One region of the Syntrophomonas erecta subsp. sporosyntropha genome, then DNA from elsewhere that is predicted to be linked to it. Evidence: a T-box and tRNA genes for the amino acid it is inferred to sense, from the RefSeq annotation. Region 1 holds a T-box; the other holds one or more tRNA genes.

Region 1 (16,419 bases):
AGCCGGCTAATACGTTCAATGGTTTGGTCATTGATAATTGTTTCCCCACAGGAACGGCAATAGAAAATCGGAATAGGTACTCCCCAAGTTCGCTGGCGGGATATACACCAATCCCCACGGTCACGAACCATGTTATAAATCCGCTCCCGCCCCCAGGAGGGAATCCACTCTACTTGATCGATAGCTGCCAGGGCTTTCTCACGAAAACCATCAATAGAAGCAAACCATTGTTCTGTAGCCCGGTATATAATGGGGTGCTTACACCGCCAACAATGTGGATACTGGTGCTGTAAATTGCTGGCTAAAAGCAGCCTATCCCGGTTACGTAATTCTTCGATAACGTTCTCATTTGCATCATGTACATACAAACCTTTAAACTGCTGAGCCTCTTCAGTAAACCGACCCCGGCTATCTACAGGTGAGAGAACATCTAATCCGTATTGACGGCCTACATAAAAGTCGTCTTCACCATGTCCCGGAGCAGTATGAACACACCCAGTTCCGGCCTCCAGGGTGACGTGCTCTCCTAGTATGATCAGGGAATCCCGGTCAAAAAAGGGATGATGACAAATGGCCCTTTCCAGCTTTCGTCCTTTAAATTCTTCTATGATCTTATAGTTATTCCAATCCAGATCTGAAGCTACCTGTTCCAATAGACCTTTAGCAACTACATATTTTTCCTCCTCCACCTGCACTATGACATATTCAAAGTCGGGATGGACTGCAATGCCTGTATTCGCAGGTAGGGTCCAGGGAGTAGTCGTCCATATAACCACAAAGGCATCCTGCGGTATTACACCTTTACCATCTTTTACGGGAAATTTTACATAAATGGAAGGTGAGGTCTTATCCTGGTACTCAATCTCGGCTTCTGCCAGGGCAGTCTCACAATCAGCACACCAGTAGACAGGTTTCAGCCCTTTATAGATATACCCTTTTTTTGCCATCTCCCCAAAGACCTTAACCTGAATGGCTTCAAAACCCGGATCTAAGGTAATATAAGGATTATCCCAATCACCCCTTACACCCAAACGCTTAAACTGATCCTTTTGTATATCCACATATTTTAAGGCATATTCCCGGCAATGATGCCTAAATTCAACTACATCAGTACGCTTCCGGTCCAGTCCCAGATTCTTAATAGCCTGTTGCTCAATAGGTAACCCATGAGTATCCCAACCAGGAACATAAGGACTATCAAATCCGGCCATAGATTTGTATTTGATAATAATGTCCTTAATCACTTTGTTCAAGGTATGCCCCAGATGTATGTTGCCATTAGCATAAGGAGGACCATCATGCAAAACAAACTGAGGTTTCCCGGTAGTCTTCTCCTGAACTTTTTCATAGACATTAATCTTTTCCCAGAAATCTAAGATTTCCGGTTCTCTTTTCGGCAGGTTTGCCCGCATAGGAAAATCCGTACGGGGCAAATTCAGTGTCCCATCATATTTACCTTTAGCCATATCGTGTAACCACCTCGACATTGATTTTTTCCGTTAAATAAAATACCTTTCATCCCCAAGGGACGAAAGGTATTCTTCCGCGGTACCACCCTAATTAGCATTCGTTATAATGCCATCTCCTAACTGCATAACGGACAGCACCGTTTAAACCTCACCATCATTAGATCTTCGGTTTAAAAGCTCACGGGTGATCTTCGGCTGGACAACAGTACCCGGCTCCCACCTTATCCAGGCTCGCTGTAACCGTTATTCTCCGGCTTACTCTCCCGGTCAAAGCCTATAAAAATTAACAAATATCTTTAAACCTTTAAAAATCGTTATATATTGTAGCATATTGCCCCATATAAGACAACTACAGCCGGTCAACCATTACTTTTATAACCATTATACCCATAGTTGACACTAATTTTTCAACTAATTTCAAAATCCATTAAGCTTTCCGGACCGCTTTTTGGGAACCAGAATCATGATCCATATTTTTAGCACATATATCCTCAACAATACACTGTGAACATAAAGGATTGCGGGCTTTGCACACCTTACGACCATGAAATATCAGTAAATGATGAGCTTTGATCCAGTGCTTTTGGGGTAGAATTTTCTTTAGCTGCCCTTCGGTTTTATCCGCTGATTTACTTGATACCAGCCCCAGGCGGTTGCTTACCCGGTGAACATGAGTATCTACCCCTAACGCCGGCTGATTAAAGCCTACCGCTATCATTACATTAGCAGTTTTTCGCCCTACCCCGGGAAGCTTTAACAGTTCATCAAATTCATCGGGAACCTGATCATGATATTGATCGTGTATTATTCTAGCCAGTTTTTTAAGGTGGGCAGCTTTATTGCGATACAACCCTACTCCCCTGATTAATTCTTCAATCTCAGCTAATTCACCTTCCGCCAAATCACCCGGCTGCGGATATTTTTCAAATAACCTGGGAGTTACTTTATTCACCTGTTCATCAGTACTTTGGGCTGATAAGACAATAGCTACCAACAGTTGAAACAGTTCCGTATAATGAAGCCGGGTCTTGGCCTGTGGATATTCTTGTTGTAGTCGTCTTATAATTACTTCAGCTCGTTGGCTTTTATCATCCACTTAACCACCCGCATTTATTTTTCTTTTGGCTCCACCCTTTAAGACTCTACTCTTTACAATAATGACAGGTGGACCCTTCTGTTTCATCTTAAAGTTTACCATTTAAAATTAAAAACCGGTATAATCCCTGCCTTAATCATTTAAACAACTACGCATTTAGGGTACTGATTGGAATTGTATCTTTACTTATATCCTACTTTATCATGACAGCAGTGGACATGATTAGAAGGAAAATAAAAATGTCATTACTATAGAGGAACATACCAGCACCTGGTTTGGCCATTAACTATAGAACCTTACTCAGGAAAGACTGGGTCCGGGGATTAGTGGGATGGTCAAATATCTGTTTTGGCAGCCCTTCTTCCATTATTATTCCCTCATCCATAAAAACCAGCCGATCACCCACTTCCCGGGCAAATCCCATTTCATGAGTAACAACCACCATGGTCATGCCTTCTAAAGCCAGGTCTTTCATAACTGTTAAAACTTCCCCTACCATTTCCGGATCCAAGGCTGAAGTAGGTTCATCAAACAGCATAACCTTAGGCTGCATAGCTAGAGCCCGGGCAATAGCTACCCGTTGCTTTTGCCCCCCCGATAAATTACCCGGATAAACATGGGCTTTGTCAGTTAACCCCACTTTACCGAGAAGTTCCATGCCCCTTTCCTTCGCTTCCTTTTTATTGACTCCCTTTATTTTAACCGGTGCCATGGTTATATTCTCCAGGGTAGTTTTGTGAGGAAACAGATTAAATAGCTGAAAAACCATCCCCACTTGTTGACGGATTTTATTTATATCGGTTTTGGGATGAGTTAGTTCCTCACCATCAATATATATATGTCCGGAATCCACTTGTTCTAGTTGATTAATACATCTTAACAGTGTACTCTTGCCGGATCCACTGGGACCAATGACACAAACCACTTCCCGGGGGGCTACATTAAAATTTATCCCCTTTAAAACCTGTAATGATCCAAATGATTTATTTACATCTACCACCCGTATCATTCAGTCGCCAGCCTCCTTTCCACATAATCTCCAAATAGGGATAGGCTCTTGGTAATCATAAAATACATGAGAGCTACACAACCCCATACCCAGGTGGCTTCATACGTATTGGCATAAACCAGGTCGCCTCGATGGGTTAGTTCGGCTACAGTTATGATTGAAACTAGTGAAGTATCCTTTAACAATGCAATAAATTCGTTTATTAACGGCGGTACCACAATTTTGTAAGCCTGAGGTAGAATCACATAGATCATGGCCTGCTTATGATTCATCCCTAAAGACCGGGCTGCTTCCATTTGCCCCTTGTCAACCGCCTGGATACCAGCTCGTACTATCTCACCGATATAAGCGCCGCTGTTTAGTGAACAGACTATTATAGCCGATGAAAAAGGATCATTATTATATATCAAAGGTAAAACACCAAAATACAAGAGCAGGATCTGAACAAAAAGCGGTGTACCCCGGAAGAAATCTATATAAATAGTTGCTGTGCCATACAAAAGACGCGAGCGGGATAATTTGAACAGACCAGCAAAAAGCCCCAACACCATACCAAAACCAACTGACAGCGCCGTAAGTACAATAGTTACCCAGGCACCCCCCAGAAAATAAGTAAAGTTATCAGTTATAACCTGATAGCCGTGTAATTCAGTGATACTACCCATGATTACTGTGCCGAAAACATTCTCCAATCCTGACATTTACCGGTTTCCTCCCTGCATTACAAACCAAAAGCGCGAGTAATTGCTCGCGCTTTTATTAATAATCTTTGCACCAGCTAACTTTAGTCAAACCACTTGGAATACAGCTGGTCATAGGTTCCGTCAGCCTTTATTTTGGCCAGCCCTTCATTCATCATGTTGAGCATTTCGGCATTGCCCTTCTTTACTGCAATACCATATTGTTCCTCAGCCGAAAAAACATCTCCTACCATTTTTACCTTGGAATTCTTTTGTGATTTTAGGTAGTAGGCTGTTACTGGGTGGTCATTAACTACTGCATCAACCCCACCTTTTTGCAGTTCCATAAAAGCAGGTCCTATGTCATCAAAATTACGCACCTCAGTAGCCGGATCCTCAGACTTTACTTTAGCACAGTAACCGGCACCGGTGGTACCAGTTTGAGCGGCCAGTCTCTTACCTTTCAGATCTTCAACTGTGGTAATCTCTTCGTTATCATTACTTACTGCAATGATTAGGCCCGCATCAAAATAAGGCTCGGTAAAATCAACGGATTTTTTACGTTCTTCATCAATAGTCATACCAGCAATAGCCACATCAATTTTGCTGGTGTTTAAAGCAGGTATTAATGCTTTAAAGTCCATATGTTTAATCTCAACTTCATAACCTTGCGCTTCACCTATAGCCCGGATAAGATCCATATCAAATCCAGTGTAATCATTACCTTCCTGCATTTCGAAAGGCGGGAAAGTAGCATTGGTGCCAGCTAACAATTTGGGCTTGTCCGCACCTTGCTTATCACCCTCCTGCTGATCCTGCTGTCCACCGCAACCAACCACTGCCATCATACCAACAATTAATAAGACCGCTAAAACTATTTTACCTGCTCTCTTCATCTAACCTTTCACTCCTTTGGCACAAACCTTAAAATCAATACTGAAATAATTATACAGTCTTGTGTATGAATCGACAATGGTTAAATGGCATCTGCTTAACTGACACCTGGTAAGAAAATCGATAATACCGGTATCGCAAACAATTCATAGTTCGGTGAGTTGGTTAAACACTGACCTAGACGTGTATATTTTTAAATATTCCTAAAACCCATCTCCTCATTCCAATCAGGGATATGTCCGCACTGTGTGTACCTGACATAAATACTTATTTTTACAATTCCGTGCAGTTTTTAAACCCCGATACCCAGCCAATATTTGTTTTTTAAACTGGCCCAAATGAATCGGCTCTGCTATTATGGAAACTGAATCGCGGAAATATATAATTTAAATGGAGCAGGATGGTAATGAAAATAAGCTGTCGTAATCGGGCTGAATTAAGTATGCTACTGGTGGCTTTGATATGGGGTACTACTTTTGTATTAGTTAAAAGTGCTCTAAGTGATATTGGCCCTTTTTTATTTCTAGGTCTGAGGTTTTTGATTGCTTTTGGGGTGATAGCACTATTGTCATACCGGAGCCTGATACACATCCAGTTTTCTACCCTGGCCGCCGGTAGTCTACTGGGGGTTTTTCTTTTTATAGGTTATATCTTTCAAACCGTAGGTCTTAAATATACGACTTCTTCCAACGCTGGGTTTATAACCGGGGTAAATGTAGTCCTGGTGCCTATTATTTATGCAATTTTGTACCGGATCAGGCCGGCTGCCACTACCATATTAACCGTGGTTATGGCTATCATAGGACTATATTTTATGTCATTTCAAGCTGATACCTTAACACTTTCTTACGGTGATCTTTTGGTTCTAGTTTGTGCGGTAGCCTTTGCCCTGCATATTGTTTTTGTTGATCGTTATTCACACCAGCATAATCCAGTGGCCATCACCGCAGTACAAATTCTTTTTGTAGGTGTAGTTTGCCTTATTATAGGCCTACTTTATGAACCATGGCCTGATCACTTTACCCCTAACGCAGTTAATGCTATATTAATAACCTCAGTATTAGCAACTTCCCTGGCTTTTCTATTACAAAATGCCATGCAAAAATACAGTACACCAACCCGTTTTGCAGTAATACTTACTATGGAACCAGTTTTCGCCGCTTTGGCAGGATACTTATGGGCTGGTGAAATATTAAGTCCCCGAGCTCTGGCAGGAGCAGGACTAATTTTACTATCTATGCTGGTATCAATTTTTAGCCGCCCTGGTAAAAAACAGCCTAAAAAATCAGCGGCAGCTGAGCCAAACGTAATTAAGGCACATTCTTATTTAAATAAACTAATAAAAGATTAAAAAAACCAGGCTTCGAGGTAGTAAAGTGTCTTAACTATCTCAAAGCCTGGTTTTAAAATTAAATTAAAGCCATTACTCCGCTTACCTATTTATTTATAATCGCTTGTACGGTATCCGGATCAACTCCCCGGATTTCCACCAGTTTAGTGCGTGATGTTTCCCCTTTTACAATTAATATATCCCGTTTGGGAAGCTTAAAAAGCCGGGCTAAAAAATCTACCAGGGCCTGATTAGCCTCTCCTTCAACCGGCGGGGCAGTTAGCTTAATCTTTAAAGCACCATCTATCTCCCCAGCAACCTGTGTACGTGAAGAACGGGGTTGAACTCTAACCTCGATCCGAGTTCCCTCTTCGGTTGGAAAAAGGTTTATCATTCTTCCTTTTCCTCCATAGTTACTGTTTCCAAATGCTCCATCAATTCCTTCAGGTCTTTACTATAAAAAAAGGATGATAATTCATCTATCTTGTGCTGATTACGCTCCAATAAATCCAACTCTCCATTGATCTGAGCTTTTAGTTCTACATTAAATAGATTAAGGCGTTTAATAATATCCTGATATACCATTAAAATGGTGGATATTTTTTTCCTGGCTTCTCCCAGAATAAGGTCGGCTTCTTTACGAGCACTGTTTTTAAGATCCTCAGCAGTCTGCTGAGCTAAAATCAGGCTGCTGTTCATGGTTTCTTCCATTTTCTTATAACGAGCCAGTTCATATTCCAGGCGTTGAATCTCTTCCTTTAGTCGGGAGTTATCAGTGTAAAGTACCTCATAGTCCTGAGCTACCCGCATTAAATAGTTTTTTACTTCGGTCTCATCAAGACCGCGAAGAGCTTTGCGGAATTGCTGGTTACGAATCTCCATCCCGGTGATCATCTGTTCCCCCCCTATTCCTTACTCTCATGATCTCCAGTAAAAACTGCGGCGGTAAGTCCACCATGGAAAGTTTGTAAAAGCTCCCGGTATGGTTTTTTTTGTTCCCATTTACCATCCCGAAGGCCTGTAATAGCATTGCTGTAGAGTCTTACAACCTGGGCCAAAAGTTTATCGGAATAAAACTGTCCTTCAATCCTTACCCTAGTTACTCCTGCCCGGGCCAATAAGGGCAGGTAGGGGAACAAACATAAATCACAGGGTGTATAAATGTAATTTCGGCAGCGACTATCCGTGCGTATAGTATAGTACTGCCCCAATGGGTCCATGAGCCGATAAGTGCCTTTTTGGCAATGCAGCTTACAAGAAGACCTTTCTTCCGAATTTATAGATCCATTAATACAATAATCAGTAACCATCGCACATAATGAACCATGTACAATAATTTCTAAAGAGAGATTACTAGCAAAAACCTGCATTATATCGGCAAAACTTGTTTCCGGGGATACAGTTGCCCCCTTTATTCCTTTATCCAAAAAGAAATTAGCGGCGGCAGCATTGGTGATGTTTAATCCGCTACCCGCCAGGATTTTTACTTTGTTTCCATCCAGCCAATCCCACAGACTAGTCTCATTAATCATAACCCCACCCAGTTTATCCAATGGCAATTGTTCCATGAAACCTTGTAACCAATCACCATCTTCCTGGGTAACAATACGTGGGGTTTCAATTACTACTTCTTTACCATATACTTCAGCCAGCTGGATAGCCTGTTCAATTTTTCCGGCCGTCCATTTTTCATTAATCTGTCTAAAGCCCTCTATACCAATAATAAAAGTATTTACGGGATAATCTTTTAAGTTGTGTATAGACTCCAATGTCCCTACTTTTACACTCAAGTGCGGATTCCAGTGTTGAACAGGCCTATCGTGATAATCGCTTTCATTAAGCCTCTTCTGGAGGCACGGAGCAGTAGGAAATTTAGGCTCACGTTTCCCGTCCAGACCGATGGACTCCAGTCCAGGCCTGGTAAAAAGACCCCCACTGGTAAAATCTCTGATCCTTATATTAGCAAGCTGTTGATATTGTGATTCATCAGTTATATATTCATCCGGTTCCTTCATATACCCGTCAATAGCATGACGATATATTTTAACTAAATTACTGACATAGGTAGCATCGCGCATACGCCCTTCGATCTTAAACGAGGTCACCCCCGCCTCAACCAGATCTTTTACGTAAGGATACAGGCATAAATCATTATGAGCCAACCAGTATTTATACTCATCGGAAGTTTCCCTACCACTTTGCAAACGGTATGACCAACGGCAAGGTTTTATACAACGCCCCCGGTTGCCGCTTTGTCCTGCTAAGAAACTGCTGAAATAACACTGACCAGTATGAGATATGCACAGATCACCATGAGCAAAAAATTCTATACCCATACTTGTATGGGCATGAATATGGGCAATTTCTTGGAGAGACAAATTTTTGGATAAAATAACCCTTTTAAAACTGTTTTTCTCCAAAAATCGGACTGCAGCCAGGCTTCCAATCCCCATCTGTACACTAGCATGCAGGTTAATGTCCAGACCAAGATCCTGACATATTTTTACCACTCCATAATCCTGTACTATTATAGCGTCGACTCCTATCTGTTGGAGATAAACCAGATAATCAGTCAGTTCAGCCATTTCATCTTCATAGTACAGATTATTTACAGTAACATACAATTTCTTACCCTGCTTATGCAGGTAATCTACTGCGTCCTTTAATTCCCGGTCAGAAAAATTAAATTCAGGTCTTAACAGGCGCATGTTAAATCTCTTTCCACCCAGGTAAACTGCATCCGCCCCTGCTGCAGCCACCTTTTCCATTATGTCCCATTTTCCTGCCGGGGCTAGCAACTCTATATTATTTTCCAAAAAAACAGACCCCTTTACAGCAACATATACAAAAGATCTACAACTAATTTTTGTGCCAGAGTGATTGCCAGTACCGCAATTATAGGGGAAAAATCCATTCCCCCAGCTGCTGGTAATAGGCGACGAAACGGAGCCATTACAGGTTCAGTCACATCATAAATAAATTTAATGATAGGTTGATAAGGATTATGTCTAACAAAAGACAATACACACCTGGCAATAATTAACCATACCAAAACATTAAATGCCATGTTGACTATCATTATCAATTGAAATTTGCCCACCAAATACCCCCCTGCACCTGTCCTTATCCTAATTCTACCGAGCGTAGATAAGCTTTTTCAATACCATTAAAGAAAGCTGTACGCAATCCGTCCTTTTCCATCTGCCGTAATGCAGCAATGGTAGTTCCGGCAGGAGAAGAAACCTGCTCTCTAAGTACAGCAGGATGTTCTCCACTTTCTTGCAACATTTGTATACTGCCTTTAATTGTATCCATAACTAAAATTCTGGCGGTAGCCGCATCTAAACCTAATTCAATAGCAGCACTTATCATAGCTTCCACTACCAGGAATACATAAGCTGGCCCACTACCTGATATGGCTGTCACCACATCCATATATTTTTCTTCCAGAATCACGCAGGAGCCCATACTGGTGAATATTTCCTCCACCAGGTCCAGGTGCTCTTCATTAGCATGCTTTCCCTGACATAAAGCGGAAACTCCGCTTCCCACTAAACAGGGCAAATTGGGCATTACTCTTACTACCGGTACAGGCAGAGAGAGCCGGTTTTCGATAACAGAAGTCTTTACCCCTGCCGCTACCGATACTAGTATCTTATCAGGAGTCCAGGATGACATGGTTTCCGCAAGTACCTGTTCTACCTGATGGGGTTTTACTGCAATAATTATCGTATCACTCTGAGATACCACTTCTGGTTGAGGAAGAATCCGGGCGTTATAATCCTGTTGAAAAAGCTGTTCCCGGACTGGATCGATATCATTTACATAAATAAGATTGAACTGATCCGATAAGCGGGTAGTTATTCCGCCAGCCAACGCATAGGCCATCTTGCCGCATCCTATGATGCCTAAACCTGACACTATTACTCTCCTCCCAAGGAATTCCAACCTGGACGGCGGACTAGTGAACGGCCATCCCGGGCAATCTCCACATTACTGGGAGTAAATATAAAAATGTTTTTGCCTAATTGCTGGCTATGCCCCTCCAATGAATAGGTGGTACCACTGATAAAATCAATAATTCTCTGGGCAATCTCCGGAGGAGTGTTTTCCAGATTTAATACAATCTGTTTACGGTTTTTAAGGTGGTCTGCCAGTACTTGTACTTCATCAAAGCTATCTGGTTCACATACAACCACCTTCATAGTCTTGGCGGTGTGAATACTAACCACGTTAGCCATATTCTTACCTTCTTCAGTACTTTTAGGAAGTTCAACTAGCTCTTCCCTGACTTCCTCTCCTACTCCCATCCATGACCACACCTTATCCATAAAACCCATAACTGTGCCTCCTTTTCAAAAAATCCCGGTACATTTAGGTACAATTAAAGCCCTAATTCTCACCATGGAAAATAGCACTACCTATACGGACTATATTAGCTCCTTCCTGGATAGCAATTTCATAATCCTGTGACATCCCCATAGAAAGATAACGTAAATCAGTATTGGGTAATGAACGCCGGCGTAAACGTGTCCAAATCTGATAAAGTTCTTTAAAAACCGGACGAGTTTCTTCCGGCTCGTCTACCAGTGGCGCCATAGTCATAAATCCCTGTATACTTATTTGTTCCAATTCACCGGCTGAAGCAAGAAAATGCTCAATATCATCCGGATTTACACCTGCTTTTTGTTCTTCTCCAGCTATATTAACCTGTAGCAAAACCGGTACTTTAGTTTGCAACAAGCGTCCCCTTTTGTTAATCTCTTTAGCCAGATTCCAGCGATCCAAAGAATGGATAAGACATACCTGTCCTACCACATCTTTCACCTTATTAGTTTGCAGCCTTCCTATCATATGCCAACGAGCCCCAGGTAAGTGATGAACTTTCATTCTTAACTCTTGAACCCGGTTTTCGCCGAAGTTGCCGATGCCTAGTTTATAAGCAGCTTCGACAACATCTATATCAACCGTCTTACTTACGGCCACCAGTAGAATATCAGAAGGTAGGCGCCCACTTTGGGTAGCCGCCCGGGCTATCTTTTCTTTTATGTTATCGATACGAACCTGTAAATCTTTCATAAAAACGATGCTCCTGTTATTTTAAGTATTTAATATAATAAAATCGGTTTCTGCAAAACGTTATGTAAAATTATATAAAGTTTTGCTCAATGCAAAATATTCCGGGGCCATTCTTGCCTGGGAAACAACACCTACTTGTCTGGCAGCACCAGAGGGAACCGTTATCAAAGGCCCTTGTATATGGGTGAACGATAGAAAAACATCATTGTTAAGCTGGGGATACTACCCCCTTGTCCTATTTCGCCGCTCTATCTTGGCAAAATAATTTCTATCATACCCCGCGAATACCACTATACATATTTACCATATTACATACGATGATTTAAAATCTTTCCAGTGTAATATGAATATGAATCAAATCACTAAAAAACTAATTCCAAATGTTGAACCTCGGCCTACTTCGCTATCTACAAATACTTCTCCTCCATGGGATTCCACAATATGCTTAACAATTGATAATCCTAACCCGGTTCCTCCCTGATTACGAGAGCGGGCCTTATCTACCCGGTAAAAACGCTCAAAAACCCGTGGTAAGCTTTCCCGGGGAATTCCCATACCTGTATCACTGATTGTAGTAATTATACGGCTTTCTTTACGCTGGCAGCGAATAATTATTTTACCATTCCGGGGAGTATATTTTATAGCATTATCTAGTAGGTTAATTAAAACCTGTCCAAGTAAATCTTCATCAGCTACTATCCGGGGAAGGGTAAAAGGATAGATAAATTCTACATGCAAATGTTTTTCACTGATTTGGGGACCTAATATATTCATGATGTTCCGCATGGAACGTACAATACATACTGGTTTAGGATTAATGAAGCGTTCTTTAGATTCAATAGATGATAGACTAAGTAGATCATCTATCATTCTAGTCAGGCGATCAGTCTCTGCTTCGATAATTGATAGAAAACGGCGACATGTAGTACTATTTTCCGCAGCACCATCCAGAAGAGTTTCTACAAATCCCTTTATAGATGTCAAAGGCGTTCTCAGTTCATGGGATACATTCCCCACAAACTCAGAACGCATCTGGTCAAAATTACGTGCATCAGTCACATCATGGAAAATCGCTACTACACCTTCTATTTGCTCCTCCTGATCCTTAACCGGAACTACATGAACCCTAAAAATTTGTGTAGCCGGTCGCATATGAGTTTCAGTAAAGACTTCATAACCGGTTTGCAGTACCTGGCTAATCATCTGAATTATTTCCTGGACATGACTAATTTCATCCATTTGCTTGCCGATTAATTGACCCTCCCGGGCCATAAATAGCCGTTCGGCCGCCTTATTAGCTAGAATAATGCTTCCGTTTAAATCTAAAACAACTACCGCATCCACCATACTGGTTAAAATAGCCTGTATTCTTCGTTTTTCCTGGGCTATTGTTAACATAGGTATATTTCTCTCACTTTCCACGGCCTTCTATAAATCGATACCCTACCCCGCGTACCGTTTCAATATACTCAGGAAAATTAGAGTCATCCCGTAATTTCTGCCGCAAATGGCGAATATGAACATCTACCGTCCGGGTATCCCCGGAATACTCATATCCCCATACTTTTTCCAATAATACCTCGCGGGTAAACACCTTGCCTGGATGTGCTACCATTAAACTTAATAATTCAAATTCTTTCGGCGTTAGCTCCAGCTTTTCCTCCTCTAGAAAAGCTTCATATTTTTCAGGCACCACAATTAGATCTTTAATAACATAAGCTTTTTCCCCGACGGCTTTTTCGGCTTCCAGTATCCGCAGCGCCCTTAAACGGGCTTTAACCCTGGCCACCATTTCCCTTGGACTAAAGGGCTTTTTGATATAATCATCAGCTCCCATTTCCAACCCTAAAACCGTATCAATCTCTTCCCCTTTGGCAGTCAGCATTATGATCGGAATAGTATTGTATTCATCATCCTGTTTTAAGGTCCGGCAAACCTCAAGCCCGTCAATTTTAGGAAGCATAATATCAAGGAGAACCAGATCAGGACGCTCTTTTTTAACCATTTCCAAGGCACTTAAGCCATCACCGGCCACCAGAACTTTATAACCTTCTTTTTCCAGGTTGAATTTGACTAATTCGACAATATAAGCCTCATCATCCACCACTAAAACCCGCGCTGTCTTCACCTTAGACTCACCCTCAATATGCCATCGATATAACAGCTCCCATGCGACCCGTAACCCCATTATCCCGCCGGTAAGAATAGAAATGCTCCTGATCGCAACTGGTACACAACTCACACATAGAGATATTATCTGCGCTAACACCAGCTGTTTGTAATGAGGCGCAGATAGTCTTTTTTAAATCCCAGGTCATCCGTACTCCATCTGGTATGATTATACCATTAATATCGGGAAATCCGCTGTAAACTTTGCCGGCTAAATCAGGTTGAATCTCAAAACAGCAATGATCAATACCCGGCCCGATAAACACCCATACATCCTGGGGCTGGGTATTAAAAGTCCTGGTCATAGTATTCAAAGCCTTTATAGAAATCCGACTCATCGTTCCTTTCCAGCCACTATGAACCATAGCCACCGCCCTATGTACAGGATCGAAGAAAAATACCGGAATACAATCTGCATAAAAAGTTGTCAGATAAAGTTCAGGAATACTGGTAACTAAAGCATCTGTCCCGGCTATAGTTGAGCCAAGTTCAAAAACACCTGAACCAACCTGTCTTTCATCTACCACCACTACCCGGTCACCGTGTACCTGCTGGCAACAGACTGCCCTTTCAGGATCCCCCTCTAAAGCCTGCCAAAATCGAAGCCGGTTTTCTAATACGGCATCTTCCCGGTCATTTACATGTAATCCCAGGTTTAAACTGGCATAAGGTCCCTGACTAACACCACCTATTCGGGAGGAGAAACCTATAATTACCCCATATTTTTCCCAATCCGGAACAGAAATCCATTTAATACCGTTTTTAGTTTTCCAAATCCAGCCGCCCATTTGTTCATCCCTTCTTTATGACGTAAAATGATAGCAGGAGGCGATAATGTGCAATGCCCCGTTTGTAACCACGAATTAGACCGCTTAATCCAGCAGTGTCCGGAATGTGGCTTTGACTTTGATAAAATTACCTGGGTTCTCTTAACCGACTTATATCCACCCATGGACCTGGTAGCAGAAAGCCTTTTCAAATCCTATGGTATACCTTATAAAATCCTGCGGAAAGAGATTCCCCAGTTTCCAATATCCATTGGCCCGCTAGCTGAGGTTAAAATATTTGTTCCCGATATCCTAGTGGATAGAGCCCAAAAACTGCTGGCCTCACTACCAGAATTAAACCCGGAGATATAATCTGGGAAACCAGGCACAACAACCAGGAAAAGATCTTAATTTGAATTAGGGCAACTATATCGGCTCGTCCATGAGTACCAACCAATTAGAACAGCTACCAGCTCATTTTATTAAAATGGTGCTCTTCCCTAATACGGGCCTGAACCTATGCCTTATAGCAATTAGCATTACCACAAAACAAAAACGAAATAATTTATGGGAGTATAAACATGCTTACCATTAGCCAATTAGCTGCCAAATATAATATAAGCAACCATCAGGTGCACGATTTAATTGACTTTGGTTACCTGAATATTGCGGGGATAAAACGTGATGGCAAAAAGGGGTTTACCTATCTTTTTGCTGAAGAAGAAATAGAAGCCCTTAATCTTCCATCTTTATTACAGGAGATTAAAGAACGTAAAACCCGTCCCGGTAATCGGGTCCGCAAAAAAACTAATGACTTTAAGCAAGTAATCAGATTACTGGATTACTATGATCGGTTTATGGAAAATGTCTCTTACCATCCTGAAAAAGAATTTTTAGAGGTTTGCTTTTACCTGTTTCACCTAAATCATTATGCTAAAACATATACAACTAAAAGTAATGCCCTATATCGCTTAAAAAATAAAGTTCTGAAAAAATTATACCGGGAAAAGCCCCACCTGATGGAAGCCATTTACCTGTTAGGACCCGATAGAAATAAAATCTGGCTATGTGAAGACTGTAAAGAAGCAGCCCGGGCTGCTAATCAATCCTATGTAAGCTATCTTAAAGCCGGCAAATACTGTCCCAAATGCTCAATTTCTCCAGTCGAAAAAGAATATTATTCACTGGTTGAATTCAAGGTGGATTTAGACGGTTTTAAGTTCACCTTTCACCTGCCCCGTTCATCAGCCCTTAAATGGCTAAAAGAACTGGATCAATTGCCCCAGGGAGTACGTCAGATGAATCACTACGACGATAGAATGTACCTGTATGGCCGGTCAGTAAGCCGGTGCGAAGAAAAAGTTCTTCCTTTAAACTACATCGAAGAAAAATTACAGCAATACCTGGATAAAGAGGATTAGTTATTCCTTTTTAATCTGCTCAATGGTACTAATAAAACTATTTAAATCGGCGAATTGCCTGTATACTGACGCAAACCGGACATAGGCTACTTCATCTATTTTTTGCAGCTTGTCCATAACCATCTCACCAATAAGGATGCTGCTAACCTCCCGGTCATACCTGTCACGTAAATCCCTTTCGATCTCTACAACTATTTTTTCGATATTTTCCATGCTAACCGGTCTTTTTTCACAGGCCCGGGTAAGTCCCTTGATCAGCTTTTCACGACTGAACGGCTCCCGGTTTCCACCTTTTTTAATTACCAGCAAAGGTCGTTCTTCTACCCTTTCATACGTAGTAAACCTCCGCCTGCAGGTCATACATTCACGGCGGCGGCGAATAGAAGATCCATCCTCACTAGCTCTTGAATCAATAACCCGGCTCTCCAATTCCTGGCAGTACGGGCAGCGCATATTATCACCCCAAACTATATATCCCGTCAAGTCTGGTATAAAAACAAATTTC
Region 2 (16,419 bases), 960 kb from region 1:
ATATATTCCCAACTTTGGTCTGGAGCAAAGAGGGGGAGTATCTATAGCCTTTTTGCAGGTTAGTGAACAGAGGATTGGTGCCCCTAAATTTAATAAAGCCGATGTAGTTATTGCCATGAGTGAAAGGGCTGTTGCAAGAACAGCCGTTTATTCCGATGAAAACACTTTGTTTGTATACGATAATGGTTTTGCAGTTAATCCAGACGATCTTCCCGGTGAAGCCAAAAAAATTATCGGGATTCCTGCCCTGGAAACTGCTAATCATGAGTTACACCCCCGGGTTTTTAATATCATTATAATGGGGGCAGTAATTGGATTAACCAACATGGTTAGTTTTGAAGGTGCCAAAGCTGCACTGGAGCATAAACTGGGGCATAAATTTGAAAAAAACCCGGATTTGCGCGAATTGAACTTTAAAGCGTTGGAACTGGGCAAGAAAATGGCAGAGGAATCCCTTAAGGAAGGGGTGGCAAAATAATGGCCCAAAAATTAGAAGCACTATCAACACCAATGGAAAAAGCCGTATTTCATATTTTCCCGGCTTTTTGCAAGGGATGTGGACTATGCAAAGAAAAATGCCCTAATGATGTCCTGATCTGGTCGGAAAAACTAGGTGTATACGGTACCCCTGCAGTTGAACCAAAAGATGAGGAAAGCTGTATCGCCTGTAAAATTTGCGAAATGGTTTGTCCCGATGCGGCTATATATATCGAAAAGACCAAAAGCAAAAAAGCGGTTGGGTAAATTAAAGAGGTCCCGGCAATATATTGCTGGGACCTTTACATATACAAAGTAAGATTAGTAATTATTTTGCCAGAAACTATTGTCATAATAGATGAGTTCGGTATATAATACAAAAAGTGCTGCGCGATGCGAAGTACTTTTATTATGACCAGGGGTTAAAAAATACCAGAAAACAAAAAACAAAAAAACTTGACACTAACCCAGGGGCATGATAATATAATTCTTGCGCTGCGCCGGAGACGGCAGTCGGCAAAGCTCTTGATAAAACAGAACAGCAAGGACCGAAGTGCGAGGAGCTGGTAAAAAACCAGCACCGTAAAACTTTAACAACAAGCCAAGCGTAAAGCTAGGATGGACATTTTAACGGAGAGTTTGATCCTGGCTCAGGACGAACGCTGGCGGCGTGCTTAACACATGCAAGTCGAACGGAGATTATCGACGAGCAACGCGAATTGATAATCTTAGTGGCGAACGGGTGAGTAACGCGTGGGCAACCTACCCATATGTGGGGGATAACACTGGGAAACTGGTGCTAATACCGCATAAACTTTAGGAGTCACATGACGCTTAAAGCAAAGATGGCCTCTTAACAAAGCTATCGCATATGGATGGGCCCGCGTCTGATTAGCTAGTTGGTGGGGTAAGAGCCTACCAAGGCAACGATCAGTAGCCGGCCTGAGAGGGTGGACGGCCACACTGGGACTGAGACACGGCCCAGACTCCTACGGGAGGCAGCAGTGGGGAATATTGCGCAATGGGGGAAACCCTGACGCAGCGACGCCGCGTGAGCGATGAAGACTTTCGGGTCGTAAAGCTCTGTTGTACGGGACGAACGTCACTAACAATAACAAGGTTAGTGAGTGACGGTACCGTACCAGCAAGCCCCGGCTAACTACGTGCCAGCAGCCGCGGTAAGACGTAGGGGGCGAGCGTTGTCCGGAATTACTGGGCGTAAAGGGCATGTAGGCGGATGCTCAAGTCAGGTGTGAAAGACCGCAGCTTAACTGCGGGGTTGCATTTGAAACTGAGGATCTTGAGGGCAGGAGAGGGCAGTGGAATTCCTGGTGTAGCGGTGAAATGCGTAGAAATCAGGAGGAACACCAGTGGCGAAGGCGGCTGCCTGGACTGACCCTGACGCTGAGGTGCGAAAGCGTGGGTAGCAAACAGGATTAGATACCCTGGTAGTCCACGCTATAAACGATGGATACTAGGTGTGGGAGGTATCGACCCCTTCCGTGCCGCAGCTAACGCAATAAGTATCCCGCCTGGGGAGTACGGTCGCAAGGCTGAAACTCAAAGGAATTGACGGGGGCCCGCACAAGCGGTGGAGCATGTGGTTTAATTCGATGCAACGCGAAGAACCTTACCAGGTCTTGACATCTGGCGAAGCCTGTGGAAACACGGGTGTGCCTTTGGGAGCGCCAAGACAGGTGGTGCATGGTTGTCGTCAGCTCGTGTCGTGAGATGTTGGGTTAAGTCCCGCAACGAGCGCAACCCTTGCTATTAGTTGCTAACAGGTAGAGCTGAGCACTCTAATGGGACTGCCCGTGACAAGCGGGAGGAAGGTGGGGATGACGTCAAATCATCATGCCCTTTATGATCTGGGCTACACACGTGCTACAATGGATGGTACAGAGAGCAGCGAAACCGTGAGGCGAAGCGAATCTCAGAAAGCCATTCTCAGTTCGGATTGTAGTCTGCAACTCGACTACATGAAGTCGGAATCGCTAGTAATCGCGAATCAGAATGTCGCGGTGAATGCGTTCCCGGGCCTTGTACACACCGCCCGTCACACCACGAAAGCTGGCAACACCCGAAGCCGGTGACTTAACTGGGCAACCAGGGAGAACCGTCGAAGGTGGGGTTGGTGATTGGGGTGAAGTCGTAACAAGGTATCCGTACCGGAAGGTGCGGATGGATCACCTCCTTTCTAAGGAGACATGAAACGTAACTGTTTCATATCCTAAGGTCGATCACTTTGTGATCCTTGCTGTTTGTTTTATAAATTTTCCCAAATTAAAATGATTATAATGTTTTTAAACTGAGGTTAAATATATGGCATGGGCCTATAGCTCAGCTGGTTAGAGCGCACGCCTGATAAGCGTGAGGTCGATGGTTCGATTCCATCTAGGCCCACCATTTTTATGACTGTAGGTTTAAATCATGGGGGTGTAGCTCAGCTGGGAGAGCACCTGCCTTGCAAGCAGGGGGTCAGGAGTTCGAATCTCCTCATCTCCACCATAAATTTTAACCAAAAAAGAAGTTCTTTGAAAACTGCACACAGTAATAAAAGCAGACAATTCATCGAGAGATGGAGAGTTTGTCTCGCGCAAAGATAGGTCAAGATACTAAGGGCGTATGGTGGATGCCTAGGCGCTAGCAGGCGAAGAAGGACGCGGCAAGCTGCGAAAAGCCACGGGGAGCTGCAAGCAAGCATCGATTCGTGGATATCCGAATGGGGAAACCCGGTACCAGTAATGAGGTATCATCCCTGCCTGAACACATAGGGCAGGAGAAGCGAGACCCGGTGAACTGAAACATCTTAGTAACCGGAGGAAGAGAAATCAAGCGAGATTCCTTAAGTAGCGGCGAGCGAACGAGGAAGAGCCTAAACCTACAATGTGTAAGGCTGCAACCGTTGCATTGTGGGAGTTGTGGGGCGTTCTGGACAGTATTGCAGAACTGTCAAAGAGTCAAAAAATAATTGGTTAGGCGAACCTGACTGGAAAGTCAGGCCATAGAGAGTGAGAGCCTCGTAGCCGAAAGCCAGTTAACTCTTAGGACTAACCCCGAGTACCGCCGGACACGTGGAACCCGGTGGGAAGCAGGGAGGACCACCTTCCAAGGCTAAATACTAGCTAGCGACCGATAGCGGAAAGTACCGTGAGGGAAAGGTGAAAAGCACCCCGGGAGGGGAGTGAAAAAGAACCTGAAACCGTATGCCTACAAACAGTAGGAGCTCCATGTTGCTAAGGCAACGGAGTGACTGCGTACCTTTTGTAGAATGGGCCAGCGAGTTACGGTAGTAAGCGAGGTTAAATCTAAAAAGGATGGAGCCGGAGCGAAAGCGAGTCTAAAAAGGGCGACTAGTTTGCTGCTGTAGACCCGAAACCGGGTGATCTATCCATGGCCAGGGTGAAGTCCCGTTAACACGGGATGGAGGCCCGAACCAGGGTACGTTGAAAAGTACGTGGATGAGCTGTGGATAGGGGTGAAATGCCAATCGAACTCGGAGATAGCTGGTTCTCCCCGAAATAGCTTTAGGGCTAGCGTCGGAGTATTCCTTATGGGGGTAGAGCACTGGTTAGGCTAGGGGCCTTCACCGGTTACCGAACCTTCCCAAACTCCGAATACCATAAGGTAAAATCCGGCAGTCAGTCTGCGGGTGAAAAGGTCCGTAGACGAAAGGGAAACAGCCCAGACCGTCAGCTAAGGTCCCTAAATCCATGCTAAGTGGGAAAGGATGTAGAGCTGCATAGACAGCCAGGATGTTGGCTCAGAAGCAGCCACCATTTAAAGAGTGCGTAATAGCTCACTGGTCAAGTGGCTCTGCGCCGAAAATTCAACGGGGCTAAGCATGGTACCGAAGCTACGGATCCTACGGGATGGTAGGGGAGCAATCCTAATGGGTAGAAGCTATACCGAAAGGAGTAGTGGACTATTAGGAAGAGAGAATGCTGGCATAAGTAAGCGAGAAGGCAGGTGAGAATCCTGCCCGCCGAAAGCCTAAGGATTCCTGGGGAAGGCTCGTCCGCCCAGGGTAAGCCGGGACCTAACCCGAGGCCGAAAGGCGTAGGGGATGGACAACTGGTTGATAATCCAGTGCCACCTAGCTAGCGATTGAGTGAAGTGGTGACGCAGGAGGATAGGTGAAGCGCACGGAAGGAAGAGTGCGTCCAAGCACGTAGGGTGCTGTGTAGGCAAATCCGCACAGCGAGAAGCCTGAGGTGTGATGGGTAGGGAAGCGTAGTACCGAAGTCATTGAATCCAAACTGCCAAGAAAAGCCACTAGCAAGTTAGCAGGTGCCCGTACCGCAAACCGACACAGGTAGGCGAGGAGAGAATCCCAAGGCGCGCGAGAGAACCCTCGTTAAGGAACTCGGCAAAATGACCCCGTAACTTAGGGAGAAGGGGTGCTCTGTTAGCGTGAATATATAAACATGTATGAGCGTGAGAGAGCCGCAGTGATCAGGCCCAGGCGACTGTTTAGCAAAAACACAGGTCTCTGCTAAATCGGAAGATGAAGTATAGAGGCTGACGCCTGCCCGGTGCCGGAAGGTTAAGGGAAGAGCTTAGCGGAAACGCGAAGGTTTGAACTGAAGCCCCGGTGAACGGCGGCCGTAACTATAACGGTCCTAAGGTAGCGAAATTCCTTGTCTGGTAAGTTCAGACCCGCACGAAAGGCGTAACGATCTGGGCGCTGTCTCGACGAGGGGCTCGGTGAAATTGTAATACCGGTGAAGATGCCGGTTACCTGCGATAGGACAGAAAGACCCCGTGGAGCTTTACTGTAGCCTGATATTGGGTTTTGGTAGTTCATGTACAGGATAGGTGGGAGGCTTGGAAGCAAGGTCGCTAGGCTTTGTGGAGCCACCGGTGGGATACCACTCTTGAATTGCCGGAGTTCTAACCTGGTGCCCTAAACGGGTACAGGGACAGTGTCAGGTGGGCAGTTTGACTGGGGCGGTCGCCTCCGAAAGAGTAACGGAGGCGCCCAAAGGTTTCCTCAGCGCGGATGGAAATCGCGCGAAGAGTGTAAAGGCAGAAGGGAGCTTGACTGCGAGAGGGACACCTCGAGCAGGGACGAAAGTCGGGCTTAGTGATCCGGCGGTACCGAGTGGAAGGGCCGTCGCTCATCGGATAAAAGCTACCCCGGGGATAACAGGCTTATCTCCCCCAAGAGTTCACATCGACGGGGAGGTTTGGCACCTCGATGTCGGCTCATCACATCCTGGGGCTGGAGAAGGTCCCAAGGGTTGGGCTGTTCGCCCATTAAAGTGGTACGTGAGCTGGGTTCAGAACGTCGTGAGACAGTTCGGTCCCTATCCATCGCAGGCGTAGGAGAATTGAGAGGATCTGTCCCTAGTACGAGAGGACCGGGATGGACAGACCGCTGGTGTACCAGTTGTATCGCCAGATGCATCGCTGGGTAGCTATGTCTGGATCGGATAAGCGCTGAAAGCATCTAAGCGCGAAGCCGGCCTCAAGATGAGTTCTCCCACTCCAATAAGGAGGTAAGATCCCATCAAGATCAGGTGGTTGATAGGCCAGAAGTGCAAGTGCAGCAATGTACTAAGCGGACTGGTACTAATAGATCGAGGGCTTGACCTAAAAAATGCGAGAGATACTGTGTGTAGTTTTGAGAGAACCAGTGGGTAGTAACTGGTTTAATGAAAAAAAGAATAGTAATCAGATATCCTGGTGATAATGGCGGAGGTGATACACCCGTTCCCATCTCGAACACGGCAGTTAAGCCCTCCAGCGCCGATGGTACTACGGAATTCCGTGGGAGAGTAGGACATTGCCAGGATTTATTTATTTTCTGGTAAGTTAGACTATACTATCATAAAAAGCATTTGACAATTGAATATAGCTGGAATTAGATGAGATGAGCAGGGATGAACTTTGTCATGCCAGCACATTTACCGGTGCTGGTTTTATTTTGCCTTTATCCGGAGTAGAAGTATATCTGGGTATAGAGTCAGGTACCGGTTGAATCTGGAAAAATTGGATATAGCTAAACTTTTTACATCATTAAGCCGGGAAGCACCTGCCTGTTGGCTGGAAAGTTTGGTTGTTAATTGCGGAGACTGGTGCAGGCCAGCATGGTGTGGCAACGGCAACAGCGGCAGCAGTTTTAGGATTAAAGTGTACCGTATATATGGGTGCTCGGGATATGGAGAGACAGAAGCTAAATAATTCCTTTTGTTATGGCCGGGCTTCTCGAAGAAGATATTGCCCTTAGTTGTATAAAAGCTATGGAGCAGGGGGGCGTAATATCCTGGAGATAGGGGTACCTTTTTCCGACCCTGTAGCTGACGGGGAAGTAATAGAAAGGTTCCATCACGGGGGAATTAGTAAGGGATTAAACCTTACCAAAAGCCTGGAATTTATTAGCCAGGGAAAAAATGTAAATGATCTGAAACTTATATTATTTGCTACTATAATCCTATTTACAAAATGGGTATGGAGGTATTAAAAAAAGAGTGGGGGGAGGCCGGCATAGATGCCGTGATAATTAGCAACGGAAAAGTTGAGGGGACCGCTGGCTGTCCCTTATTTTAATAGATTAGTAAAATGGGGCTGGTTGATCTTACTAGATTAGTTAACACTTTGGTTAGAAAGTGCATATGGTAAGGTATAGTATTTTAAAGGGTATTTCCAGTTGGGGAAAGGGAATACTCACTAGAAAAAGGGAGTAGTTTTTAAGTGGGATATTTAAATACTATACCCCAATCGGAGAGTGGAGTACTGTTACCACGCTGTAGTTTATGTGGTCAGGTACCGGAGAAAGGAATCCGGGGCGGGATTAGGATTAAAAGGGCTTTTATATGCGAGAAGTGTGAGGCTGATATTCTTAACATGGAGGTAGGATCGCCGCGTTACCAGGACTATATAAACCTAATGAAAGAGATATTTAAGTAAAGGGTACCCGGAGGGGTACTTTTTTTCATGGATTAATCACTCCGGTTTAATATACAATATTGTAGTAAGCAATTATAAAAAATAAGGTATTAAAATTGGTATTGGTGATGGTGAAAATAGAAATGCAAACACAAAGTTCGGCACCAATATATGAAGCCATACAAAATTATATAAGTGAAAATAACCTGAGATGCCACATGCCGGGTCATTTAGGTGGAGCCGGTTTCAGGCTAAAGGAGTTTCAACAGGTGGCGGCTATGGATGTCACCGAAGTACCTGGGTTGGATGATTTACACTTACCCCGGGAGGCTATAAGCCGGGCCCAGCAGTTGATGGCGGAGGCTTTTGGAGCCGGGCAAAGTTTGTTCCTGGTTAACGGAGCTAGTTCAGGAATACATAGTCTTTTTTTAAGTCTGCCGGTGGGAGCAGAAGTAGTAGTGCCACGCAATGCCCATCTTTCTTTTTTTGCCGGGATGGTTTTATCAGGGGCTAAACCTCATTATATGCTGCCCCGGGTTGATGAGGAAACTGGTGCGGCACTATGTATAGAGGCGAATGATATTGATCTATGCCTTAAGCGGAATCCGGATGCTGCAGCAGTATTTATAACTAGCCCGGTTTATTATGGGGTAACTAGCCAGGTAAAAGAGTGTGTATTCAGGGCTCACCAGTACGGAGTCCAGTTTTTTGTAGATGAGGCGCATGGTTCTCATTTCAGGTTTCACCCTGATTATCCTGGCACAGCTTTACAGGCCGGAGCAGATGCAGCCGTAAATGGTTTTCATAAAACCCTGCCGGTTTTTAACCAGGGAGCGGTCCTGCATTTAGGAACCCATTTTTCTGGATCGGAAAGAGTTTTCAAGACATTCAGTTTGTTAACCACGACTAGTCCTTCCTATCCCATTATGGCTTCCATTGATTTAGCCCGTAAGTTTATGGAGGATGAAGGTTTTGCACATTTGCAAAAGGCTTATGAGTTATCCAGCTATTATAGGAAAAAACTTAATGATTTAAAGGGAATTCATTGCTGGGGGGAAGAGTTATGTTCTCGGGCGGGGATAGGTGGACTAGATCCTTTAAAAATAACTATTTCTCTGCCCGGGCTAAGTATTGACGGGTTTCAGATGGCCAGAATCATGCGGGATAATTATGGTGTACAGGTAGAACTGGCTGAACCTCACCTGGTAATGGCTATGATGTCTATATTTCATGACCGGGAGGATTGGGAGCGGCTATTCCAAACAGTTAAAAAAATTTCATTAAGTTATGGTAGTACTAAAAGGCAGAGTTTAGGAGTAAAAGTGCCGCCGGCTCCATCAGTATCCATGAGTCCCCGGGAGGCTTTCCTGGCCCCGTCAATTACGGTACCACTAGATAAATGCCGGGATAGGGTCTGTGCTGAAATGGTGGCACCTTATCCTCCGGGAATACCATGCTTACTTCCGGGGGAACAGATTACTGCAGAAGTAATAGATTATTTAAAATATTTACGTACTTGCAAGGTAAATGTGCAGGGACCGCAGGATTCCAGTTTGGATAATCTGCAGGTTATTAAAGATACAAAGTAAAGAGGTTTTAAAATGAACAGGGGTCTTTTTGTAAGTTTGGAAGGGATAGACGGGTGCGGTAAAACATCAGTGCTGGAAATACTGTTAAAAAAACTGCACGATTTTAAACCCCGGGTGATTCGGGAACCCGGGGGGACGGTTATTTCAGAAAAAATAAGGGATCTATTATTGGATACTCAGAATGAAAGTATGCTAGCTCGTACCGAGGCCTTTCTTTATGCTGCAGCCCGGGCCCAGGTGGCAGAGGAGGTTATTAAACCGGCCCTGGAGGCAGGGAAAATGGTAATCGCTGACCGGTTTATGGATTCAACCCTTGCCTACCAGGGATATGGCCGGGGGCTTGACCTTAAGTTTTTGCAAGAGTTAAATCAACTGTGCACTGAAGGAATAGTTCCGGATTTAACCGTTGTATTAGATATTGATCCGCAGATAGGTGCATTAAGGCGAAAGCAGGATACCCCGGACCGTTTGGAGAAGGAAGGAATAGAGTTTCAATCCCGGGTGAGAGATGGGTATATGCAGTTAGCTGCTATGGATTCCCAACGCATTAAGGTGGTTAACTCAGATCAGGAATTAGAGTTAGTTGTTGAAGAAGTCCGGAACCATATTATGGGTTGGATAAAAACCAAAGGGGTACTGTCAGAATGAAGATCGACCGCCCCAAGAAGGAATTAAATCATTACCCCGGAATAAACCGGCTTGATACCAGGGGGGTGCCCCGGGGAGCACGGACTTCGTTTGGGCAGGAATTATCACGGCATAGTGAGGCCGAGAGCCGGCAACGTATGCAGCAGATTTTAGAAGAGTTAAACCATTTAACTGATCGGTTGGATCGTAGCCTTAATATTGATGATTTGATGCTTTACAAACGGTTGGTTAAAAATTTTCTGCAGGAAGCTACTTCCAGCGCTTATATCCTCAACCAACAACGGGGCAGTAATCGCCGGGGAAGGGCTATATTGATAACCGTAAAAACCATTAATGAAGAAATGGAAAGGGTTATTGAGGAATTTATCCGCCAGAAAAAACAGCCCTGGGATGTACTAAGTATTTTAGACAAAATTCGCGGTATGCTAATAGACCTAATGATCTGATTGGAAGGAGGGGGAAGCAGAGGGAAGGTCCTTTTGCTTCCTTATAATAGCAGGTGGAGACGCCGGTGGGAAAAGACCAAATATTTTTAATATGTGAACCAGACCCGCAGGGGAGAGACGGGATTAAATTTAAGGTAATTAAGATCGGGTGATAATGTGGATTATTTCTCCAGTATAATAGGACAAGATCGGCCGGTTGAAATGCTTAAAAAGGCCCTGAAATCAGGAAAAGTAAGCCATGCTTATCTTTTTGTTGGGCTGGAGGGTGTAGGCAAGAGTACAACGGCATGGGCCCTGGCCTGTTCACTATTAGCAGAAGGTGATAAAAGTGCCGATTTCTTTTTACGACAGGGTATGCATCCGGATTTAATGGTGCTTAAAAAAGCGGACAACAAAACAGTTATTACTAAAGAACAAATCAGCGGGGAAATGGAACCATGGCTGGCGCTTAAACCATACCGATCCCGTCGCCGGGTTGTGATCATTGAAGAGTGCCATTTGCTGAGTTTGGAGGCGGCCAATGCTTTATTAAAGACCTTGGAAGAACCACCTGGATACGGGGTTTTGATTTTGATCTCTAATGAAACTAGTCTGTTAGAAACTATCGTATCAAGATGTCAGATAATTCGTTTTTCTCCGGTAGCGGAACATCTAGTAGAACAATATTTATTACAGAGGGGTTACGAAGCTGATAAATCCCGGGCGGCGGCACGACTAGGTCAGGGCAGCCTGGCCGCTTCTTTAAGAGCTGCGGAAGAGCCGGAGTGGGAAGCCAGCTGGGAAATAGCTGCTTCCATTGTAAGAGGGCTGTCCAGTGGGGAGAAGGGGCAGATTTTCACAGGGGCTGAACAAATGAACCAGGCTCCAGAGTTAGTTGTCCGGATAATGGAAACAATATTAAGAGATATATGCGTTTATAATGAAACCAGGGAAGAGCGTTTTCTGGTAATTCCAGAAAATATAGAATTGATACAACAGGTTAAGGGATTCGAGCCCTCCCGATTAAGAGAGGCTATTATTCAAGCGGCCCGGTTGAAAAGATTTTACCGGCGTAATGTCAATCCATTGTTGATCAATATAAATATCGCCTGGGAAGTGTACCAGGGATTACAAAGATCTGTCTAAAATCATACCAATTCGAGGAGGTTTTATTAGTGGCATTAGTTGCAGGGGTACGTTTTAAACCTGCCGGAAAAATATATTATTTTGATTCTGAGGGAATGGAGTTCGAAGCTGGTGAAGCAGTAATTGTTGAGACTATTCGCGGAATCGAATATGGTAACGTTGCTATTGGAACCAGGGAAGTCCCGGAAGAGGAACTGGTACTTCCTTTAAAACCGGTGATACGCAAAGCAACTGATCAGGATTACAGGATCCATGACAACAATCGCCAGAGAGAAATAGAGGCTCTGGAAATATGTAAACAAAAAGTGAAGCAGCATAATCTACCTATGCGCCTTATTGATGTTGAATATACCTTTGATATGGGCAAGTTAATTTTTTACTTTACAGCCGAGGGAAGAGTGGATTTTCGTGAACTGGTAAAGGACCTGGCCTCTATTTTCAAAACTCGTATCGAGCTACGACAGATTGGGGTTCGGGATGAAGCCAAAATGCTGGGGGGTATTGGGACCTGTGGACGGATACTGTGTTGTAACAATTTTTTAGGTGAATTTGAGCCGGTTTCTATACGCATGGCTAAGGATCAAAACTTGTCACTTAACCCGGCCAAGATATCCGGCATCTGTGGAAGACTGATGTGCTGCTTAAAATATGAATCAGACGCTTATGACCACAGAAAATGCCAGGAGGGAAACAAGTGTGGAGAAAACTGTCCAAGAGCTAAAAATGATCATCCGGGAGTTAATACTAGAAGTCGGTGATTTGAAGGAGCGCGTAGCCCGTCTGGAAAACGACTGGGCAACCCAGGAAAGAGAGGAGCCCCCTATGCCTTCTAGGTATGCAGTTGAACTGGCGGCGGAGGGCTACGATAATCTGGGCAAGATATATAATGAAGGGTATCATGTGTGTGTGATGGCTTACGGACAGCACCGGGACGGAGAGTGTTTGTTTTGTCTGGCCTTTATGGAGAAGGAGTAGAGATTGTCAAAAGCTGCCTACGTTAATCGGGATGAGACTTTAGATGATTTGATTCTAGGTGATCTTAGGATAATTCAGTCCTGTCAGGGCTATCGATTTTCGCTGGACCCAATTCTCCTGGGGCATTTTGCCAGGGTAGAGGGAGTCCAGCGAATTGTTGATCTGGGTACAGGGAGTGGGGTAATAGCTCTGCTATTATCCTGGCGGGCCCCGCAAGCCAGGATAATAGGATTAGAAATCCAGAAATCTATGGTAGATAGGGCCCGGCGCAGTATTAAGCTAAACGGATTACAAGAGCGCCTGGAGGTAATTGAGGAGGATATAAATCAGGTTAATCAAGTTCTGCCTCCAGACAGTATGGATCTGGTAGTCAGCAATCCCCCTTTTCGCAAAGTGGGAGAAGGAAAACAAAGCAGTGATCCGGAGAAGGCAGTAGCCAGGCATGAGATAAAAGTAACCCTGGAGGGAATAGTTAAAGCCGCCGGTTATTTGCTTAAACCGGGAGGAAGCTTTTGCCTGATTCAGCGGGCGGATCGTTTGGAAGAGATCGGTCAGCTTTTGCACCAATACCAACTATATCCACTAAGGTTACGCAATATTCATTCATTTATTGATCGGGAAGCTAAACTGGTAATGGTAGAAGGAGTGAAACAAAGGCATAATAAACTGATTATTATGCCGCCGTTGATTATCTATAGTGCTCCTGGAATCTATGGGGATGAATTGCGTTTAATTTATGACTTACCTAAAATAGATTAATAACAGTAAGATATACTAGGCAGTTTAGTTTAAGATATTGATTACAAAGCTGGAGGAATATTTTTGGCCAAGTTATTTGTCTGTGCGACCCCTATTGGCAATTTGGAAGATGTAAGTATAAGACTGCTTAAAACACTACGTGAAGTAGATTTAATCGCCTGTGAAGATACCCGGCACACTTTAAAATTACTAAATCACTACAAGATAAAAAAACCCTTGACCAGCTATCATCTTTATACAAGCAAAGGTAAGGAAATACATATTATAGACCAGATACGGGCCGGGAAAAATATAGCGCTGGTATCTGATGCCGGTATGCCGGCCATATCTGATCCGGGGGAATATTTGGTACGGCGGGCAATCGAAGCAGGGATCGAGGTGGAGGTTATCCCCGGCCCTTCAGCCTTCATCGCGGCTTTGGCAGTTTCGGGGCTGGATACCAGCTCCTTTATTTTTGCTGGATTTTTACCGGCTAAGAGAGGGAAAAGAAGGGAAATAATAGGCAACCTGGCTACTGAAATGCGCACCATCGTTTTTTATGAAGCACCGCATCGTTTACTGCCGACCTTGGAGGATATGATTGAGCTGATGGAACCGGAGCGTCCGGCGGTAGTAGTCAGGGAACTTACCAAAGTGCACCAGGAGATTAAGCGGGGTAGTTTAATAGAATTAGAGGAGTATTATACTAATCATATACCACGGGGAGAGATTACCTTACTGGTAGGGGGAAGGCCAGCGACTAGTGGGGAAGTTTCTTTAGAAGCTATAATTGAAGAAACCCAGCAGCTAATTGCTGCCGGGATAGAAAAAAAACAGGCCTTCAAAATGAAGGCCCGTGAACATAATATACCAAAATCAACTATTTACAAGTATTTTATTGAGCATGATCTTTAAACCTTATGTATTAACCTACCTGTTTACTTATTTCAGTTAAACAGGACCTGCACAGGTTTTTGCCCTTATAGTTGAGTACTTCTTCTGCATTACCACAGAAGATACAAGCTGGTTCATACTTACGAAGAATTATTTTTTCATTGTCAACGTAAATTTCCAGGGCATCTTTTTCCTCTATACCCATGGTACGGCGCAACTCGATGGGAATAACAATTCGGCCCAGCTCGTCCACTTTTCTAACTACTCCCGTTGATTTCATCATTGCAGCAAACCCTCCTCTTTTAAACCACATTGGATTTCACTACAAACTATACCAACGCTGGTAGAAAAAGTCAAGAATTTTTCTACATATAAAGACAAAAAATTGAATTTTATAGAGCATAAGACATTTTTATGGATAAAAGGAAATTCAGTTAAAGTAAAAGCCATCTCATTATAGCAAAGATTATAGGGAAAAACAGCTAAAAATGCTGCTTTATGTTGCGGGGAAGATCCTTCTTACCTCTTTTTACTAATTAAGGTTAGCCTTAGCTTAGTTACTGGTTAAAGTTGCTGTGGGGGGATGCGGGGGGGAAGTGATAAATCGGCTTGTTTGCATACATTAATATGGAGAGCGACGTTAAGCGTAGCCTGGTAGAAACACCCTGCGCAGGCGCAGCAGCGTAAGGGGGCGAGCGACACGGATGTGGCGAGAGGGCCGTTGAGCACGGATGTGAATCGGCCCGGTCCCCCTGTAGCTGCCAGACCAGCAGTTGGTGTTTCCCAGGCGGAGCGTGGAGCCGGAATATTAATGTATGCAAACTAACGTCGTATAAGTTTAATGGTTGGGTTGTCCTGGCTATGTGACCAGTATTATAATCTCTTTTACTGTCCATTAAGGTTGTATGGGTATGGGGTTGCGTGGTTAAGGCTAACCTGAATATTCCGGAAAAGCCCGGACTCTAGTTAGTGGTGGGCACAGGTTTTTGTTCTAAGGGTATTGCCTTTAGTAACGGGTTTAATTACGGTTCTGGAATCGCCTTTATCTCTTTTCCTCCACATTAAGGTTAGCCTTAGCTTGGTTGCTGGGTAGGTCGCTGTATGGGGTTGCGTGGTTAAGGCGAACCTGAATATTCTGGAAAAGTCCGGACTCTGGTTAGTGAAAGGCTTTGGCTAAGCTGGACTCTATTAGGTGGCAAATAGTTAGGTAAATAAGGCCTGGGGAAAAGGCAGGATACGATGGCCATTATGTGGTAAACTATAGCTATTAATGGCTGACTTAACGGTTATAAACGGTATAACTTCCCGGAGCTTAATCTGGAACATGTTTGTACCGTATCTATACAGGTAATACTTGCCCAAGGAGGGATGTTAGTGTCCGATCGAAAAACCTTTTATATTACTACCCCTATTTACTATCCCAGTGATAACCTACATATAGGACATGCTTACACCACGGTGGCGGCAGATTGTATGGCTCGTTTTAAGCGTATGCAGGGCTTAGATGTATTTTATCTTACGGGAACTGATGAACATGGGCAAAAAATAGAAAAAGTTGCCCATGAACATGGACAGGAACCCATCGTATATGTGGATGGGATTGTGGCCAATATTAGGCGTCTTTGGGATGTACTTATGATTTCCCATAATGATTTTATCCGTACCACTGAGCCGCGTCATGAGCAGGTGGTTAAAAAGCTTTTTCAAAAGGTATATGACCAGGGTGATATTTATATGTCCGAGTATCAGGGCTGGTATTGTACCCCGTGTGAAACTCTGTTTACCGAAAGGCAACTTCTGGATGGTAAATGTCCTGACTGCGGACGTGAGGTGGAGCTGGTCAAAGAGGAAAGTTATTTCTTTAATATGGCGAAATATGCCGGGCGGCTACTGGAACATATTGAACAAAACCCGGATTTTATCCAACCGCTTTCCCGGCGCAATGAGGTAGTTAACTTTATAAAAATGGGTCTGGATGATCTTTGTGTATCCCGGACTTCTTTTAAATGGGGGGTTCCCGTTCCTTTCAACCACCAGCATGTTGTTTATGTGTGGTTTGATGCTTTGATTAACTACCTGAGCGGGATTGGCTATGGCACTGATGAGGAATCTTTTAACCGCTACTGGCCTGCTGATGTCCATCTTATAGGTAAGGATATTCTGCGTTTCCATGCGATTATCTGGCCGTGTATGTTAATGGCTATGGGATTACCCCTGCCCAAAAAGGTATTTGGCCATGGCTGGATTTTGCTGGAGGGTGGCAAGATGTCTAAATCCAAGGGGAATGTAGTTGATCCAGTAGAATTGGTGGAGCGCTATGGAGTTGATGCGGTCCGTTATTATCTGCTTAAAGAGCTGAGTTTTGGGCAGGATGGTCTGTATTCTGAGGAGATGCTTATTAATCGAATTAATGCCGATTTGGCTAATGACCTGGGTAATCTTATCAGTCGGTCAGTAGCTATGATTATCCGGTATTTTGATGGTCAAATACCAGCTCCTGGTGAAAGCCAGGCGGTGGATGATGATTTAAAAAACACTGCCGCCCAGGTATTTAATGAAGCTACGAGTAAGCTGGATAAATTAGATTTTGCCGGATATATTATGGCTAGTCTACGTTTAGTATCCCGGGCTAATAA

Evidence for each region. A T-box is a leader RNA that pairs with one kind of tRNA and senses whether it is charged. The one in region 1 lies ahead of ileS (isoleucine--tRNA ligase), so its partner is inferred to be a tRNA-Ile.
Region 2: it encodes a tRNA-Ile, which carries the amino acid that the T-box ahead of ileS (isoleucine--tRNA ligase) is inferred to sense. The anticodon was not compared.

What each region holds. Positions count from the first base shown of each region.
Region 1 covers NZ_AP042459.1:255,116-271,534, forward strand. The annotation lists gene ileS (isoleucine--tRNA ligase) at 1-1,466, opposite strand, end outside; T-box leader at 1,522-1,749, opposite strand; gene nth (endonuclease III) at 1,897-2,565, opposite strand; gene ACZ5Q0_RS01210 (amino acid ABC transporter ATP-binding protein) at 2,852-3,574, opposite strand; gene ACZ5Q0_RS01215 (amino acid ABC transporter permease) at 3,571-4,239, opposite strand; gene ACZ5Q0_RS01220 (basic amino acid ABC transporter substrate-binding protein) at 4,359-5,150, opposite strand; gene ACZ5Q0_RS01225 (DMT family transporter) at 5,555-6,499, shown strand; gene ACZ5Q0_RS01230 (DUF167 domain-containing protein) at 6,585-6,872, opposite strand; gene ACZ5Q0_RS01235 (DivIVA domain-containing protein) at 6,869-7,372, opposite strand; gene ACZ5Q0_RS01240 (peptidase U32 family protein) at 7,384-9,294, opposite strand; gene ACZ5Q0_RS01245 (YggT family protein) at 9,309-9,578, opposite strand; gene proC (pyrroline-5-carboxylate reductase) at 9,602-10,399, opposite strand; gene ACZ5Q0_RS01255 (cell division protein SepF) at 10,402-10,818, opposite strand; gene ACZ5Q0_RS01260 (YggS family pyridoxal phosphate-dependent enzyme) at 10,871-11,557, opposite strand; gene pnpS (two-component system histidine kinase PnpS) at 11,912-12,955, opposite strand; gene ACZ5Q0_RS01270 (response regulator) at 12,969-13,685, opposite strand; gene pgeF (peptidoglycan editing factor PgeF) at 13,699-14,514, opposite strand; gene ACZ5Q0_RS01280 (hypothetical protein) at 14,563-14,865, shown strand; gene ACZ5Q0_RS01285 (hypothetical protein) at 15,075-15,914, shown strand; gene nrdR (transcriptional regulator NrdR) at 15,915-16,367, opposite strand.
Region 2 covers NZ_AP042459.1:1,216,982-1,233,400, forward strand. The annotation lists gene ACZ5Q0_RS05975 (2-oxoacid:acceptor oxidoreductase family protein) at 1-478, shown strand, start outside; gene ACZ5Q0_RS05980 (4Fe-4S dicluster domain-containing protein) at 478-744, shown strand; rRNA gene ACZ5Q0_RS05985 (16S ribosomal RNA) at 1,105-2,674, shown strand; tRNA gene ACZ5Q0_RS05990 (tRNA-Ile) at 2,807-2,883, shown strand; tRNA gene ACZ5Q0_RS05995 (tRNA-Ala) at 2,910-2,985, shown strand; rRNA gene ACZ5Q0_RS06000 (23S ribosomal RNA) at 3,083-6,075, shown strand; rRNA gene rrf (5S ribosomal RNA) at 6,162-6,274, shown strand; partial or broken gene ACZ5Q0_RS06010 (tryptophan synthase subunit beta) at 6,542-6,661, shown strand; gene ACZ5Q0_RS06015 (tryptophan synthase subunit alpha) at 6,710-6,943, shown strand; gene ACZ5Q0_RS06020 (sigma factor G inhibitor Gin) at 7,174-7,389, shown strand; gene ACZ5Q0_RS06025 (aminotransferase class I/II-fold pyridoxal phosphate-dependent enzyme) at 7,497-8,957, shown strand; gene tmk (dTMP kinase) at 8,970-9,605, shown strand; gene ACZ5Q0_RS06035 (YaaR family protein) at 9,602-10,051, shown strand; gene ACZ5Q0_RS06040 (DNA polymerase III subunit) at 10,253-11,176, shown strand; gene ACZ5Q0_RS06045 (PSP1 domain-containing protein) at 11,206-11,934, shown strand; gene ACZ5Q0_RS06050 (initiation control protein YabA) at 11,873-12,151, shown strand; gene ACZ5Q0_RS06055 (tRNA1(Val) (adenine(37)-N6)-methyltransferase) at 12,155-12,910, shown strand; gene rsmI (16S rRNA (cytidine(1402)-2'-O)-methyltransferase) at 12,974-13,804, shown strand; gene ACZ5Q0_RS06065 (AbrB/MazE/SpoVT family DNA-binding domain-containing protein) at 13,815-14,063, opposite strand; gene metG (methionine--tRNA ligase) at 15,152-16,419, shown strand, end outside.